Regions from separate parts of the Blautia sp. RTP21359st1_E11_RTP21359_211015 genome, predicted to be linked through region 3. Evidence: predicted binding sites of a transcription regulator. Region 3 holds the regulator's gene; each other region holds the start of a gene.
What was found. Region 3 encodes HrcA, which represses chaperone genes, less so after heat shock. Its sites were predicted from a motif close to TGTTAGCACTCNNNNNNNNNGAGTGCTAACA; they were not measured.

Region 1 (4,465 bases), on a different contig from region 3:
AAAAAATATCCTTTGTATTTCGAATTTGCACCAAGTCTTCTGATCAATCCATACACCTTTTTCATACATTTGTTCCTCCATTTCATTTTTTTCTCTTTTTAAAAGCACTCCCTTATGTATAATACGACAGTTATCTATATTTTTCGCTTTCTTCTGAAAATTTATTTTATACATATTAGATACTAATTTAAATTTTTAGTCATATTTTACAGGTTATTTTTATTTAATATCTATTATTTTATTTAAAATTCCTATAATTGTGTTAAAGATACACATATTGTTATAAAAAAAGCAAAGGCTTCGCCCCATTACGGGCAAAGCCTTTCGATCATTTTATATGTCGTTTTATTTTGTAAGGACCATAAGGATATCGTTGCTTCTCTTTACAAATTTTGTCATTTCTTCAGGAGAAAGCTGTTTATGGCTCATCATTGCAAGATCATAAAGCTGTTCACAGATCACCGGAACATACTCTGATCCCTGATTTTCTGCTATAAATCTTACAAGAGGATGATTTGCGTTCAGTACAAGTACTTCCTGACCACCGAACATATTCGGATCCATTCCGTACATATTGTACATTTTCATCATATCCTGCATACGGCGGCTCTCCTCAGGAAGAGTGATCATCGCTGCAGTTCCCTCATTTTTCAGCTTCTCTACTTTTACTTCAAGTTTATCCTTGCCAAGATTCTTACGGAACACCTCAGTAAGTGTCTTGACTGTTGTTTCATCCGCTTCTCCGTCTTCACGAAGCTCTTCTGTCAGATCGGCATCAATTCTCTTGAACTGGATCGTCTGATCCTGCTGTTCAAGATGGGAAATAAACTGTGAATCGATCACATGCTTCAGCAGTACAGCATCTTTACCCGCTTCACGGAACATATTAATGTACTGGCTCTGCTGTACCTCATCGGTCACATAATAGATCACCGTTTTTTCCGGTTCCTCATTCTGGGATCCTTCAGAAGCTTTCTCCTCTGTCTTCTCCTCTTCAGCTGCTTTTGTTTCTTCTTTTTTATTTTCCTCAATGCAGTCTTTCAGGGTAAGATATTTGCCATCCAGATTCTTAAAGAGGATATAATCATTCATCTTCTCACCAAATTTCGCATCCTTGATGCATCCAAATTTGATAAACGGGCTGATATCATCCCAGTACTTCTCATAAGACTCTCTGTCTGTCTTGCACATTCCGGTGAGCTTATCTGCTACTTTCTTGGTGATGTATTCAGAAATCTTTTTCACAAAACCATCATTCTGCAGTGCAGAACGGGAAACATTCAGTGGAAGATCCGGACAGTCGATCACGCCTTTCAGAAGAAGAAGGAATTCCGGGATCACCTCTTTGATGTTATCTGCAATAAATACCTGATTATTATAAAGCTTGATGGTTCCCTCAATGGAATCATACTCTGTCCTGATCTTCGGGAAATACAGGATACCCTTCAGGTTGAACGGATAGTCCATGTTCAGATGGATCCAGAACAGCGGTTCCTTGTAATCCATAAATACCTTACGGTAAAATTCTTTATACTCTTCATCCGTGCACTCATTTGGGTGTTTCATCCAGAGCGGCTGTGTATCGCTTAAGGATACCGGCCGTTTATTGATCTTTACTTTATCTTTGGCAGGAGAAACTTCCACAACTTCTTTCTCGCCTTTATCATTCTCCTTTTCCTCTGTCTTGGCATCCTCATGGATATGTTCAACTACCACATCATCTTCACGGAGATCTGCCTCATCGATGGTTTCATACTCCTGTTCAGCATTTGCTTTGGAAAGATAGATATTTACCGGCATGAAAGAACAGTATTTCTCGATAACCTCTCTCATACGATATTCATTGGCAAACTCCAGGCTTTCCTCATTGAGGAAAAGAGTGATCTCTGTTCCCGGTTCTGTTTTGTTTCCGTCTGCCATCTCATACTCCGTACCACCGTCACAGGTCCAATGTACCGGTGTGGAACCCTCCTTGTAAGAGAGAGTATCAATATGAACTTCATCTGCAACCATAAATGCAGAATAAAATCCAAGTCCGAAATGACCGATCATCTGATCATCCGTTGTTTTATCCTTATATTTCTCAAGAAACTCTGTGGCACCGGAAAAAGCGATCTGTGTGATATATTCCTCTACTTCATCTGCTGTCATACCAATACCGTTATCGATAAACTTCAAAGTTTTCTGATCCGGATCAACGATAACATTTACAGCCGGTTTGTAACCTTCCGGGAATGTATAATCTCCCATAACTTCCAGCTTTCTCAGTTTGGTGATCGCATCGCATCCGTTGGAGATCATCTCTCTTACAAAAATATCATGGTCGGAATATAACCATTTCTTGATAATCGGAAAAATATTTTCACTGTTGATTGATAAACTGCCATGTTTTGCTGACATATATGTCACTCTCCTTTTGTTTTTATTTTTATTTCTGATGTTCCGACAGAGCCGGAAACCTGTTGTTTTTTTCAATAAATATATACTAATACGACTTTTTACAAAAGTCAAGAAAAATTTAGCACTCATCATTATAGAGTGCTAGTAACAGCATGTAAAACGGATCTCTATGTGCAAAAAAATCCCTCCGTACATTTTTTGTACGGAGGGTGCTGTAAAACTATCTTCTACATTCTGTTCTTATTTTTTCTTTCTACGATATACAAGGATTCCTCCAATACATACCACAGCCACGATCAAAATGATCACAAATGTCATGATCGGTGTACTGTCTCCCGTCTGCACTGCAGATTTCTGATTTGTCTGTGTCACTGCCGGACTCGGAGTCGCAGTAAGAACTGCTGCCTGTGATACCGTAAAAGTAACCGTACTTTCTGACTGTGTACCGGTATCCTTCCAGCTGGAGCCGTCGTATTTCTGCTGTCCAAAGGTAACTTTCAGAGTATATTTTCCCGGCTTGCTGACACGGAATGTTGCAGTATAAGGCTCTCCATCCCAGGTACGGGTCTCTGTGATCTTCCAGCTCTTCGGCTGATATCTGGTATCTCCCTTACGCGGGTTTGTATTATCCATTCCTGCACCAGCTGCTGTAAAGGTGATCTTTGTATTGGTATCATACTTGCCATTGGAATCAATGCCTGTGATCTTATTGTCCGATGCAGCGGCTTCCGTGCCCTGATATCCATTTACTGTAATACTTACTGCGATCACTGTACTGATCTTGTTGGGATTCTTAACCCCCTCCGGAAGAATGACGGTACCTTTTACATTAAATATCTGACGTTCTGCAGAAGACGGATCATAAGAAGATCCCTTAACATCCCATTTAACAGATGCCTTCTGCTCTCCCTTTGTTGTAGTGATCTTTACTGTTCCCGGAAGCTTCAGGGCTTTCTGGGTTTTCTGGGTTCCATTGGGTAGATCTTTGATATCGGATGGCTTTTTGATGCCTGTAAGGTTATTCGCCTTCTTACCGTTATCTGTTTTTTTCTTTGTAACGCTGAAATGGACATTTACATAAGCTTCCACATTTGCATCATTGGCGATCACAATGTCTTCCAGATATTCCCCCTGTGAAAGTCCGCTGACCGGCTGTACGCTAAAGGTTGCATTATCTCCTGCTTCCAGCTCTGTGGCGGAAAGTGTACCAATTGTATATGCATTTGATGAAGGCTGTTTCAGAACGATCTTTGTATTTCCGGTGTTGGTAACTGTAACTGTCTTCGCATCAGGAAGTTCCTTATAGCCTTCCTCTTTGGTTCCAAACTCCAGACTGTCTGTTACCGAAAGACCGGGATTGGGTTCCGGTTCCGAAACTGTAAATTCCAGCCGGACTTCAGCCAGTGTGTTTCCGGTATTCTGATCTGTCACAGAAATCGTATCGCTGTGATCTCCGGCCTGAAGACCGGTCTTGGGCTGTACGGTAAAGATTGCCGCCTTATCTCCGGGATTGAGCACTTCCGCAGAAAGCTCTCCCACCTCATAATCCTCCGGAGCAGAAAGCTGGATCCGGATAGCCTCTGTACCTGTATTCTCTACGGTTACAGGCTGTGCATCCGGCGCAGTCTCATAGCCCTGTTCCAGTGTTCCAAACTTCAGAGGACCTTCCGGTTTCACTGTTGCAGTAACTGTTTTTGGTGTTTCTGTCTTTACCATAACCGAAGCCGTCACTGTAGCAGATGCTTCCGTGCTTTCATCAGAAGCAAATACAAGCTCTTCCACGTATGGATCATCTTTTGCAGAGAGTCCAAGCTTAGGCTGTACGGTAAAGGTCTGCTCTCCTCCCTGCGCCAACTGGATATTTCCGCTACTCTCCACTTCACTGACCGGCGCAATATCAAAAAACTTCGACTCAGGCTGTACTAACGTCACAGCTTCTGTACCTTCGTTTTTGATCGTGACTGTACTTGTTGTTTCTACCTTTTCATAACCGGCAGTCAGATCATCAAAAGGCAGTTCTGTCGGATCCGCAATTAGCTTGTATATTTTTTCCGCTGCAGGGTCC
Region 2 (4,465 bases), on a different contig from region 3:
ATTTCTTGCATGCCCCGGATTTCCGGACTGCCGTAATACAAAACCATATTATGAGAAGATCGGTGTTGCATGTCCGAAGTGCGGCGGCGAAATTGTCATGAAAAAAACGAAAAAAGGCAGAAAATATTACGGATGTGAGAATAATCCGGAATGTGATTTTATGTCCTGGCAGAAACCTTCTGCAAAGAAATGTCCGAAATGTGGTAATTATATGCTCGAAAAGGGAAATAAGCTGGTTTGCAGCCAGGAAACCTGCGGATATGTGGAACAAAAACCAAAAGATGAAGATTGATTGAATAAATGCTTTTCCACCAATTTTCAGAAAATCCCGTTAAAAATAAAAAAATATAAAAAAGTCTTGTAAATTTCCAGAATAACGTGTAATATTAGACTAGAAAAACGATTTCTTTCAAGGTACGAAAGTGAAAGGAGGAAAAATGAGCGTTCAGTTGCTAGATAAAACTAGAAAAATCAATAAGCTTCTGCATAACAGCAGCTCAAGCAAGGTAGTGTTTAACGACATTTGCCAGGTGCTCATGGAAACCTTAAGTTCCAATATCCTGGTACTCAGTAAGAAAGGTAAGGTTCTGGGAGTCAGTATCTGCCCGGGTGTGGATGAGATCACAGAGCTGATCGATGACAAGATCGGCGGACATATCGACCCGTTATTGAATGAGAGATTTCTTGGTGTTCTTTCCACAAAGGAGAATGTCAATCTCCAGACACTTGGCTTTGAGCATGTACCCGGAAATTATCAGGGAATCGTGAATCCGATCGATATTGCAGGTGAGAGACTGGGAACGTTATTCATGTATCGCAATGATCATCCCTATGATATTGAGGATATTATCGTCAGCGAGTATGGTACAACAGTTGTTGGCCTGGAAATGATGCGTGCGGTTCATGACGAGAACGCAGAAGAAGACAGAAAACAGCAGATCGTTAAATCAGCATTCAGTACACTGTCCTTCTCAGAACTTGAGGCGATCATCCATATTTTTGATGAGCTGGATGGGGATGAGGGTATCTTGGTTGCCAGCAAGATCGCTGACCGTGTAGGTATCACCAGATCCGTGATCGTAAATGCACTGCGTAAATTCGAGAGTGCAGGTGTGATCGAATCCCGTTCATCCGGTATGAAGGGAACTTACATTAAAGTTCTTAATGAAGTGATCTTTGATGAGCTTGAGGAAATAAAAGCACAGAGAAGCAAGAAGGCATAATGTGATCAGCACTGTCAGATGCTTGATATAAGATAAAGAACGTGACAAAAGAGACTTCCCGCTAGCGTGGGAGTCTCTTTTTTGTCTGTTTCATAAAATCAAAATAAATAATGAAATTAAGAAAACAAGAGAAAACAAGAGTATAAAAGAGATAAAACCAGAATAATACAGAAAAACCATATCTTAAAAGGGTTGCGAAAATATGTGAAATTCACTAATATAGCCATAGTGATTAGCACTCGTATAAAGTGAGTGCTAGCAGGCGAAGATGGAACTTATAAAGGAGGAACATAGATCATGAAGTTAGTACCTTTAGGCGACAGAGTAGTATTAAAACAGGTTGAAGCAGAAGAGACAACAGCATCCGGAATCGTGCTTCCGGGACAGGCACAGGAGAAACCACAGCAGGCAGAGGTTATTGCAGTTGGACCTGGCGGAGTTGTAAACGGGAAAGAAGTAAAAATGGAAGTAGAAGTCGGAAATACTGTTATCTATTCCAAATATGCAGGAACAGAAGTAAAGATGGATGGAACGGATTATATTATTGTAAAGCAGGAAGATATCCTGGCAATCATTAAATAATATAAACATCTTATCGTATATCAATATAAATAGGAGGTCATTTTATCATGGCAAAAGAGATCAAATATGGCGCAGAAGCAAGAGCAGCACTTGAAGCTGGTGTAAATAAACTTGCAGATACAGTAAGAGTAACACTTGGACCGAAAGGAAGAAATGTAGTACTTGACAAATCTTTCGGTGCTCCGCTTATCACAAACGATGGTGTTTCCATTGCAAAAGAGATCGAGCTTGAGGACGGATTCGAGAATATGGGTGCTCAGATCATCAAAGAGGTTGCATCCAAGACAAACGATGTAGCTGGTGATGGTACTACAACAGCAACCGTACTTGCACAGGCAATGGTACATGAGGGAATGAAGAACCTGGCAGCAGGAGCGAACCCGATCATCCTCAGAAAAGGAATGAAAAAAGCAACAGATGTTGCAGTAGAAGCAATCAAGAACATGAGCCAGGCAATCAACGGAAAAGCTCAGATCGCTAATGTAGCCGCAATCTCTGCAAGTGATGAGCAGGTTGGACAGCTGGTTGCAGACGCTATGGAGAAGGTTTCCAAGGATGGTGTTATCACTGTTGAGGAGTCCAAGACCATGCATACAGAGCTTGACCTTGTTGAAGGTATGCAGTTTGACCGTGGATATATTTCCGCATACATGTCTACAGATATGGAGAAGATGGAGGCAACTCTTGATGATCCGTATATTCTGATCACAGATAAGAAGATCAGCAACATCCAGGAGATCCTTCCGCTTCTTGAGCAGGTTGTTCAGGCTGGTGCAAAGCTTCTCATCATTGCAGAAGATGTTGAGGGTGAGGCTCTCACAACCCTGATCGTTAACAAACTGAGAGGAACCTTCCAGGTAGTAGCTGTTAAAGCACCTGGCTATGGAGACAGAAGAAAAGAGATGCTTCAGGATATTGCGATCCTGACAGGTGGACAGGTGATCTCTGACGAGCTCGGTCTTGATCTGAAGGAAGCTAAAATGGAGCAGCTCGGACGTGCAAAATCCGTTAAGGTTGCGAAAGAGAATACAGTTATCGTTGACGGTCTTGGCGATAAAGATGCCATCGCAAAACGTGTTGCTCAGATCCGTGCGCAGATCGAGGAGACAAAATCCGAGTTTGATAAAGAAAAACTTCAGGAAAGACTTGCAAAACTGGCAGGCGGCGTAGCTGTTATCCGTGTAGGTGCTGCTACTGAGACAGAGATGAAAGAAGCAAAGCTTCGTCTTGAGGATGCTCTTGCAGCAACAAGAGCAGCTGTTGAGGAAGGTATCATCGCAGGCGGCGGATCTGCTTACATCCATGCTTCCAAAGAGGTTGCAAAGCTTGCAACAACACTTGAGGGAGATGAGAAGACAGGTGCTTATGTGATCCTGAAAGCCCTTGAGGCTCCGTTGTTCCACATTGCTGCAAACGCAGGACTGGAAGGCGCTGTTATCATCAACAAGGTAAGAGAGTCTGAGGTAGGTACAGGCTTTGATGCTCTGAATGAGAAATATGTAAACATGGTTGAAAATGGAATCCTTGATCCTGCAAAGGTTACAAGAAGTGCACTTCAGAACGCAACAAGTGTTGCATCTACACTTCTTACAACAGAGGCTGTAGTTTCTACGATCAAAGAGGATACTCCTGCTCCGGCACCAAACCCGGGAATGGGAATGATGTAATTTCAAGCAGGCAGGTAAATAATTTACAAAATGAGAGGGCCTGCGTCATGGACGCGGCTCTCTTTTTGTGTTATAATCAAAAGAAATCAGTAAATTACGAAAGGAAGAAGCAAATGAGTGACTTATATTCAGAACTTCTGGTAAAGAAGAAACAGACAGGGAAGGATCTTGCTATAAAATACGGTCTTATTGCACTGACCGTGATCATGGTTCTGGGAGGTCTGGTGCTGAATGCACTTCTTCTGGTTCCGGCTATCGCTCTTGGTGTTGCATGCTATTTTGTAATTCCGAAAACAGACCTGGAATATGAATATCTGTTTGTTAACGGGGAACTGGATATTGATATGATCATGTCCAAGTCAAAGAGGAAAAGAGTAAAATCACTTCAGCTTGCGGAGGCTGATCTTGTGGCACCTCTGAAATCCCACAGAATGGATTATTACAACGGAAATCAGAAGATGAAAACCGTAGACTTTTCCTCAGGTATTGAGGATCATAAGCGCTATGCCATGATCGTAAGAGACAGCGGAGAAACCTGCAAGGTGATCCTGGAGCTGGATGATGAACTTGCCAATACCATGAAAAATTCTGCACCGAGTAAAGTTTTTTTGGATTGACATGAATCTTGTTTTTTGTTACACTAGTTCACAAATTTAAAATATCTTACACAAAGGGAGGAAATGCAATGGGTACTATTATTGGTGACGGCATTACGTTTGATGATGTCCTGCTGGTTCCGGCTTATTCTAAAGTAATTCCGAATCAGGTTGATGTTTCAACGTATTTAACCAAGAAAGTAAAGCTGAATATCCCCATGATGAGTGCGGGAATGGACACAGTTACAGAGCACAGAATGGCAATTGCTATGGCCAGACAGGGTGGTATCGGTATCATTCACAAGAATATGTCCATTGAGGCACAGGCAGAAGAGGTTGACAAAGTTAAACGTTCTGAGAACGGTGTTATCACTGATCCATTTTATCTTTCAGCAGA
Region 3 (4,465 bases):
GCTTGTCGCCTGCTTCCTTCAGAGCATTCTCAACCTGGAATACCATGGAGTCTGCATTGTTTCTTGTGTCGATCGCCTCTTTACGTTTCTTATCCTGAGCCTCGAACTCAGCTGCTTCTTTGACAGCTTTGTCGATATCGGAATCGGACATATTGGAACCAGCTGTGATTGTGATGTGCTGCTCTTTACCTGTTCCAAGGTCTTTAGCGGATACATTAACGATACCGTTGGCATCGATGTCAAATGTTACCTCGATCTGCGGAACTCCACGACGTGCTGGCGGGATTCCATCCAGACGGAACTGGCCGAGGGATTTGTTGTCTTTCGCGAACTGACGCTCACCCTGTACAACGTTGATATCTACAGCTGTCTGGTTATCTGCTGCTGTGGAGAAGATCTGGCTCTTCTTTGTAGGAATTGTAGTATTTCTCTCGATCAGACGAGTTGCGATACCACCCATTGTCTCGATGGACAGTGACAGTGGAGTAACATCCAGAAGAAGGATATCACCGGCACCTGCATCACCTGCAAGTTTACCACCCTGTACGGAAGCACCAAGTGCAACACACTCATCCGGGTTCAGGTTCTTGCTCGGCTCTTTGCCAGTTAACTGTCTTACCTTATCCTGTACAGCCGGGATACGGGAAGAACCACCAACCAGAAGTACCTGGCCAAGCTCAGAAGCTGTGATACCTGCATCAGACAGTGCACGGCGAACCGGCTCTGCTGTCATCTCTACAAGATCATGTGTCAGCTCATCAAATTTAGCTCTTGTAAGGTTCATATCGAAATGCTTCGGTCCCTCAGCTGTAGCTGTGATGAACGGAAGGTTGATGTTTGTTGTTGTTGCGGAAGAAAGCTCTTTCTTAGCCTTCTCAGCTGCCTCTTTCAGTCTCTGAAGAGCCATCTTATCATTGCTTAAGTCTACGCCCTCTGTTCTCTTGAACTCAGCAAGCATGTAATCTGTGACTTTCTTATCAAAGTCATCTCCACCAAGACGGTTGTTACCAGCTGTGGAAAGAACCTCGATAACACCATCACCAATCTCGATCACAGATACATCAAATGTACCACCGCCAAGGTCGTATACCATGATCTTCTGCTCTTTCTCATTGTCAAGACCATATGCAAGAGCTGCTGCTGTAGGCTCGTTGATGATACGTTTTACATCAAGACCTGCGATCTTACCTGCATCTTTGGTAGCCTGACGCTGAGCATCGTTGAAGTAAGCCGGAACTGTGATAACTGCCTCTGTTACTTTCTCACCAAGATATGCCTCTGCATCCTTTTTCAGTTTCTGAAGGATCATTGCGGAGATCTCCTGTGGAGAATATTTCTTGTCATCGATGGTTACACGGTAATCGGTACCCATCTCTCTTTTGATAGAGGAGATCGTTCTGTCTGCATTTGTAACTGCCTGACGTTTTGCAGGCTCACCTACCAGACGCTCTCCTGTTTTTGTGAATGCTACAACGGATGGTGTTGTTCTTGCGCCTTCTGTATTTGCGATAACTGTCGGCTGTCCACCTTCCATTACGGCTACACAGCTGTTTGTTGTACCTAAGTCAATACCAATAATCTTTCCCATGATTTTTTCCTCCTGTTTTAGTCTGTATCTGTTAAAATAAAGTTTGTTGTCAGTTAGTTCGCAACCTTCACCATACTGTGGCGTACTACGAAATCCTTGTAGGTGTAACCCTTCTGGAATTCTTCCACCACGATGTTCTCTCCAACCTCTTCATCCTCCACATGCATCACTGCATTATGGAAATCCGGGTTGAATTCCTTTCCCACTGCTTCGATCGGCTTCACGCCAAGCTCATCCAGTGTTGTGGTAAGCTGCTTGTAGATCATTTTCATTCCATCTGCAAAAGCATCGCCTTCCTGTGCCTGTGCAAGACCTCTTTCAAAGTTATCCACAACCGGCAGGATCTTTTCAACGATCTCTTTTGCTCCGATGATGTACATACTGGATTTTTCTTTTTCCGTTCTTTTACGGAAATTATCAAATTCAGCCATGGTACGCTTCAGGCGATCGGTAAGTTCCTCCACCTTCTGCTCAGATTTATCTTTTTTCTTCTTTCCGAAGAAGGAAGTTTTTGATTTTTCTTCTTTTTTATCCTCTGAGGCAGCTTCTTCGCCTGGAGTATTGTTTTCTTCCTCCGGCAGATCTTCTCCCTCCGGTGTCAGGTTTTCTTCTTCCTGATCTCCGTCAGTTACGGGGATTTCCTTCTCCGCTTCCTGCTCTTCGGATGTTTTCTTTGTTTCCTCCGACACTTTTTTTCTACCGCCTTTCTAAGTTTTCTTCTTTTTCAAAACGTCATCCAGATGATTCTTCAGTTCCTTCAGACTGTCCACTACATTCTCATAATCCATTCGTTTGGGACCGATGATCCCGATGGTTCCGTACATTCCGTCTCCCAGTTCATATCTGGCAGTTACAATGCTGCAGTCCTTCATGGTCTGGATTGGCATCTCATCACCGATGTAAACCTGAATTCCTGTATTCTCTCCATCTGACATCTGTTCTTTTACAAGATCGGCAAGTTCATGCTTCTCCTCAAATGCGGAGATCAGCTCCGTTGCCTTCTCTTTATCGGCAAGCTCCGGATACTTGAAAATGTTAGTTGCACCTGAAGTATAGATCTCCATATCTTCCTCTTCCACATGAATGGTGGCTGCCACTGCATCCAGAACCGTTGCCACCACACCGCTGTGGCTGCCTGCCTGTTCCTTCAGTCTGGCGATCATCCCAAGGTTGATATCCTGGATCGGGATCCCATTGAGATTGGTGTTAAGAAGAAGATTCAGTTTCAGGATCGTCTGGTCGTCCATTTCCTCATCCAGATTGATGATCTGGTTCCGGACTGTGTTGTTGTCACTGACAACCACTGCCACAAGCTGAAGTTCGCTCATTCTCGACAGCTGGATGAACTTGATCTTGTTGCCGCTGTACTGCGGAACGGAAACCATGGTAGCATAGTTGGTATTGGAAGCAAGAACCTTCGCAACCTTCTTAAGCACCTTATCCATCTTATCTGTCTTCTCAATGATCAGATCTCGCAGCTCTGCGACCTCCGCTTCCTTCTCCTTCATCAACTCATTGACGTAAAGTCTGTAGCCCTTATCTGAAGGAATCCTTCCTGCTGAGGTATGAGGCTGGACGATATAGCCCATATCTGTCAGGTCTGACATTTCATTTCGGATCGTTGCGGAACTGACATTGAGATCCGCATACTTGGAAATGGTCCTGGAACCAACCGGTTCTCCGGTTTCCATATAGGTCTTGATGATTGCTTTTAAGATTTTTTGCTTGCGCTCATTCAACACCTCTTCCATGAATCCATCTCCTTTCCTTTTTATTCTTTCCTGACGGATGTTGATTCTTTTTTTACATCTGTTAGCACTCATTTTAGTGGAGTGCTAACATCTACAGTCTTTAAGATATCACCATGTAAAATATTTGTCAATATGTTTTGAAAAAAAGTTCTTATTTTTTCAAAACAAAAAAAGCATCAGTACGATGCTTTTTTGTAATACTGGTCTATGCAGTTCTGTGCCCCGGCAAAAAATTCCGCTTCTGTTTTCTGTCCCAGCATATATTTCTGAAATTCCGTTCCCATGGACGAAACGGCTTCTATGGAATCGGCACACAGTGGTCTTGCCTTCAGCTTATAATCTTTCAGATATTGCCGGATCATTTCAATGCCATCCAGATCAAAATTCTTATCCTCGATCACATCCAGTCTTGCCGGACACATTTTTGTCAGCTGTCCGTAATTTTTACTGGCCTCATATCCGGACACATACTGAAGGAACTTCAGAGCTGCTTCTTTATGATCAGAATTTTTATTCAGTACATACTGCCAGGTTGCGATATTGGTCACCTTCTCGTCAAATTCCGGAAATGGTGCCATATGGATCTTATCTTTTCCATACACGCCTGCATTCTGAAAAGTACTCAACACACCGGTATACATAAACATACATCCATACTGGCCGTTTATAAATTTTTCATTCAGCTGGTCATGCTGGTCGATCAGATTCTCCTCTGATATCATCCCTGTATCCAGCATTCGCTTCATATATTCTGCCGCTTCTCTTGTTTTCGGATCCGTCCAGTCTGTATAATCTCCTCCGAAAAAATCGACATACTCGCTGATACTATTATATATGTAAGAAATCTCCCATGCATCCCCATATGCATATTTTCCCGTATTCTGAAGCTTTTTCTGAAGGATCTCAAGATCACTGAGACAGGAGAGTCTGTCCAGACCAGCCTGATCCAGCAATTCCTGGTTCACCCAGAATGCCATGATATCCATCCTGAACGGTACCGAAAAAATATGTCCGTCTGACATGCATATTTCTTTCAGGTATTCCTGCAGAAAATTCGCCGCTGTCTCCTCTGTCATAACCGTATCTTCCAACGGAAGAAGAAATCCCTTATGTTTAAATTCGGATA
Region 4 (4,465 bases), on a different contig from region 3:
CGTAACATTTTCCTGCGGCGGAGAGATTCGTGCTTTTCACGGATCTCATCCGCCGCTTCTGTATCTTCTGCTCTCAGGGTCTTCACCCCGAAATATTTTCCCTCATCGGTTTTTCGGATCCGGATCTTTCCGGCAACAGGTCCATGCTCATGGCAAAGGGCAAGGCTGTAATACACCTTGGAATTGTTGGTACTGAACCAGCGGATCTTCCTCTTGGCAGGGCATCTGCAAATAGGACACATGGTACTTACCATGGTACGATCCTTCATCAGACGCTCCTTTGATACAAATTCCCTGGACACAAACTTGTCATGGTCTGTATAGGAAATATAGATCTCGCTGTCTCTGGATTTTGGATTCTGATATACATCCAGGGACGGATGGCGGATCATGCAGGCTTCATCGATCTCCAGGAGTATCCTGGCAGTATAGCTGGCATCTGCCAGTGCCCGGTGAAAATCCCGGTTTTTGGGAAGCTGCAGGTAGTCTGTAGCATATTCCAGGGAACGCCTGGATATTCCATCCTCGAATTTTATGCTGAAAAGTTTCTGCACATCGTAGTAATGCACCGGCCCTGGCATCAGCTTCAGAAGATTATAGTATTTCATATTGCGCTGAAGTTCCATCACATCCTGGTCTCCCCAGGTAAAAAAGCGATACTCCTCCCCGCACCATTCCAGAAATCTGCGGATCGCCCTTGGAAAAGGGATGCCTTTTTCCAGTTCATGATAATCCACGTGGATCACTTCATGGATACTGTCGTGGATCCAGTGGTACACTTTGGGCTTGATCAGGCACTGAAAGGTATCAACGATCTCTCTTTTTTCATTTAATTTTACTGCCCCGATCTCTATGATCTCAAACGGGAGCCGACTATCCGGATGTCTTCTTCCATCCGGATTCTGGTTCCATTCCAGGTCAAATACAATATAGTTCATGGGTTTTCTGTCCTCTTATCTGACAGTGTGCGCAGATATCCTTATAAAGATCAGGCACTGTGTTCTGCTCCTCTATATCTTATGAACGCAGCTGCTTCATGGTCTGATCCCGGTTATTTCCCGGTTCTGCATTCGGACACAGAATAAATCGCTTCAAACAGCTCCTGCTGGAAGCTTTCTGTATCTGCATCTGTCAGAATCATATCTTTCATTTCGTCTTCTTCGTGTAGCCACCAGCGAAAATCGCATAATGTAGCACCCCGTCCGGCACCGTCTGAACAATCCACATCCAGGAATACTTTTTCTGTTTTAAAGAACTCCGGATGGATGAGATACATAAACGGTACAGCAGCATGGATACTTGCCACGCAGCGATATTTGGAAAAGTTTTCAAGTACGTAGCCAGCCATATCTCCACAGGCTCTGGCTGCCGGATCACCGGACTGGCACAGCTTCATGATCTGGTTTCTGGTAAGATTACATTTCAGGGTAGCATCCAGTCCGCACATGATCAGTGGGATTCCGGAATCGAATACGATCTTTGCCGCCTCCGGATCTGCGTAGATGTTGAATTCCGCTGCCGGTGTGATGTTTCCGCCTTTTGCTGCGCCGCCTGTAAATACAATTTTTCTGATCTTATTCTTTATTTCAGGAAAAACCTTCAACAGAAGTGCAAGATTAGTCATTGGTGCAGTTTCGATCATTACTACCTGCTCGCCCTCAGGAATGGCATTCAGAATGTCACGTATAAAAAGCACTGCATTATCAGAAGCAGCCTCTGATTTTGCTTCCGGCAGTACGCAATGGCCAAGCCCTGTCTCTCCGTGGAATTCTTCCGCATAAATTGCCGCTTTCACAAGAGGACGGTCCTGGCCTCCTGCCACCGGAACCTTCAGTCCGTAAAAATCCACCAGCTCCAGTGCATTTTGGGTCACTCTTTCTATCCTGGTACTTCCTGCAGATGTCGTCACTGCAAGCAGCTCCAGTTCATCCTGATGTGCTGCCGCATATGCCAGTGCGATCCCGTCATCGATTCCGGGATCACAGTCCATGATAACCTTGATCTTATCTCCCATATATTCACCTCTGTAAAAACTCTTTCCCCAATTTTATAGTATTGCCGAATTTCCGCTGTTTACCTGTTCCAAGTATAACAGAGTGAGGAAAGAGTGTAAAGTTAATCAGAATTCGTTACTGTTCACTCCGTTCTCAGCAACACGCTTCGCGGAATATTACCAGTAAACAGTAATCAGAATTCACCTCTGTACTTCAGGCTGAAACGTAAAGAACCCCTCTGCCGGACATTGGCAGAGGGGTGGAAAAAAGGGGGTTATATTCATTTATATAAACAAATGCAATGTGCAATTTGGAGCTTTAATATTTGCAATATCCGTTTGGGTTGTTCCGGATATTGTTATTATGCTATATTCCATCACCCGGAGCTTGCAATCCAGTACCGGGGCTTCACAATAAATGCTGATCAATCAATAGAAACAAATTTCTTCTCTTCTGCTTCTTTCTTGGTCTCTTCCTTCGGGAAGGTTACATGAAGGATTCCGTTCTCATATTTCGCATGGATATCTTCATGCTTAATGCTCGAGCCTACATAAAAGCTTCTGTTGCAGGTTCCTGTATAACGTTCTCTGCGAACATATTTACCTTTATCATCCTTCTCGTCCTTCTTCTCTTCTCTGGTTGCCTGAATGTTCAGATAACCATTCTTCAGCTGGATCTTCACATCCTCTTTCTTAAATCCCGGAAGATCGATCTCCAGTTCATAATTGCCATCTACATCACGGATATCTGTCTTCATCATATCCTTCACCTGAGGATAAGCATTGGCAGCTGCCTGACGGCCTGTCGGATATCCCATAAAATCATCAAATAAATCTTCTCCGAAAATACTTGGCATTAACATAACTCATTCCTCCTGATCTATATTCGCTGCGTGCTGCGCAGGCGTTTTTAATTTACTGTTTCTGAAAACATCTGCAAATTCTGTAAGAACTTTCTCCGGAAGATTTCTTTTTTCTCTCTTCCTTTGTTCTGTATGTACTATAACACGCATTATTAGCACTGTCAAGAGGCGAGTGCTAATTTCACACTTTCTTCACATTTCACGTAATTTTACGATCCATTTTTCCGATACATATGTCTGAAGCGCCGAAGATAGAAGGACTCCCAGGATCAGAAATGGAACTGCCTGTAAAAACACTCCCATAAATACATAAATATAATAACTGCTTTCATAAAAGAGAGCCCACGTCTGCTGAATACAGGAAAGAACATCTGTATCGGGACCATGGATTCCGTATTCAGTGCAGTGGAGATATGCTTCATGAGATCTGTCGAATAATACATTTAATCGATACCGGGACGGTAATAAGGCAGGCTACCGCACCAGATAGCATGACTGCAACATCCTGGAATAGGAACTGGGAATTAAGAATGATCTCCAGGGTATATTGCTGTGTCTGAATGTATGAAAATAATAAAATAGTTCCTCCAAGATAAGCAAACAGCAACGTATTTACCGTTGTACCGATAATTTCTTTCCCAACCTGATAGCCGGAAGCTGTAAGCTCTTTCGCTGTCAGACTGTTTTTATGAGTCCAGACTTCATATACAGAAGATGTTACAGATAATGCTGTATCGATAACAGCCCCAAGAGTACTGAAAACAGTTACAAATATTCCTACATGAAGCATGTTAATATGAAGGTCCGTACTGTAATAATACATAAAATCGTCTTCCGAAATCTGCAACTCATTTAACCCGTAACTTCCTGATCTCCATGTAATAATATAAATCGGAATAAACAAAAGTAACATTACCAGCAGTGTAGCCAGAAAAGCCGCCCGCGTCTTTGGATTATTTCCATTCTGATAAAACAGAGAAATATAACAGACACCTGCACCTGCCACCAATATCAGGAGCAGTACAGGAAAACCGGCAGACATCAGCATAATTGAAAAAAACAAAATTACAATATTCCCCGCCAGTGTCATAATTGACATGGCTCCACGCTCTCCGCCAATCAAGATCACCAGAAAAATTAAAATCAATGCAAGAAAAATGATCATTCTCTGACACCCCTTTTCCGTGATGGTATTTTCATAATCGCTGAAGCAATAAAAACAGATACCGGTATTGCCAGTACAATTCCAATACTTTCTATCAGAAAACGACAGATATCATATGGAATGTGGTATCTCACGATCGTTACAAAGCTTATATCATTATTCATCTTAAGTATGAACATGGGAATCATGCCGCTTGCCAGAACAAACAGCAGTACATTTATCATGGTTCCCATAATATCATATCCGATTTCACGACCGGAATGTATCAGTCTTCTCAGAGAAACCGATGGATTTTTCCGCACGATCTCTCCTATTGCTGCGCTGATCGTCACCGTCACATCCATAATTGCACCAAGTCCTGTCAGCATAATATCTGCCCAGAATATATCTGCTGAATTGCCTGTACTTCCAAGGTATTCCAGATTGGAATAATCCAGATCTCCG

Region 1: htpG (molecular chaperone HtpG) is a predicted target of HrcA. The motif match lies at 2,517-2,547, and genes of this name have one in related genera.
Region 2: groES (co-chaperone GroES) is a predicted target of HrcA. The motif match lies at 1,454-1,484, and genes of this name have one in related genera.
Region 4: AB5026_RS10420 (Hsp20/alpha crystallin family protein) is a predicted target of HrcA. The motif match lies at 3,007-3,037, and genes of this name have one in related genera.

Annotation. Positions count from the first base shown of each region.
Region 1 is NZ_JBDGAB010000029.1:26,099-30,563, reverse strand. Features, by position in the region: gene AB5026_RS11235 (sporulation initiation factor Spo0A C-terminal domain-containing protein) at 1-65, opposite strand, end outside; gene htpG (molecular chaperone HtpG) at 346-2,400, opposite strand; gene AB5026_RS11225 (LPXTG cell wall anchor domain-containing protein) at 2,641-4,465, opposite strand, start outside.
Region 2 is NZ_JBDGAB010000004.1:39,644-44,108, forward strand. Features, by position in the region: gene topA (type I DNA topoisomerase) at 1-292, shown strand, start outside; gene codY (GTP-sensing pleiotropic transcriptional regulator CodY) at 438-1,223, shown strand; gene groES (co-chaperone GroES) at 1,521-1,805, shown strand; gene groL (chaperonin GroEL) at 1,853-3,472, shown strand; gene AB5026_RS02315 (DUF6106 family protein) at 3,586-4,089, shown strand; gene guaB (IMP dehydrogenase) at 4,158-4,465, shown strand, end outside.
Region 3 is NZ_JBDGAB010000011.1:5,662-10,126, reverse strand. Features, by position in the region: gene dnaK (molecular chaperone DnaK) at 1-1,588, opposite strand, end outside; gene grpE (nucleotide exchange factor GrpE) at 1,642-2,277, opposite strand; gene hrcA (heat-inducible transcriptional repressor HrcA) at 2,296-3,339, opposite strand; gene AB5026_RS05675 (ABC transporter substrate-binding protein) at 3,516-4,465, opposite strand, start outside.
Region 4 is NZ_JBDGAB010000026.1:30,305-34,769, forward strand. Features, by position in the region: gene AB5026_RS10405 (D-alanyl-D-alanine carboxypeptidase family protein) at 1-5, shown strand, start outside; gene AB5026_RS10410 (3'-5' exonuclease) at 1-938, opposite strand, end outside; gene AB5026_RS10415 (nucleoside hydrolase) at 1,052-2,014, opposite strand; gene AB5026_RS10420 (Hsp20/alpha crystallin family protein) at 2,419-2,856, opposite strand; gene AB5026_RS10425 (YibE/F family protein) at 3,275-4,021, opposite strand; gene AB5026_RS10430 (YibE/F family protein) at 4,018-4,465, opposite strand, start outside.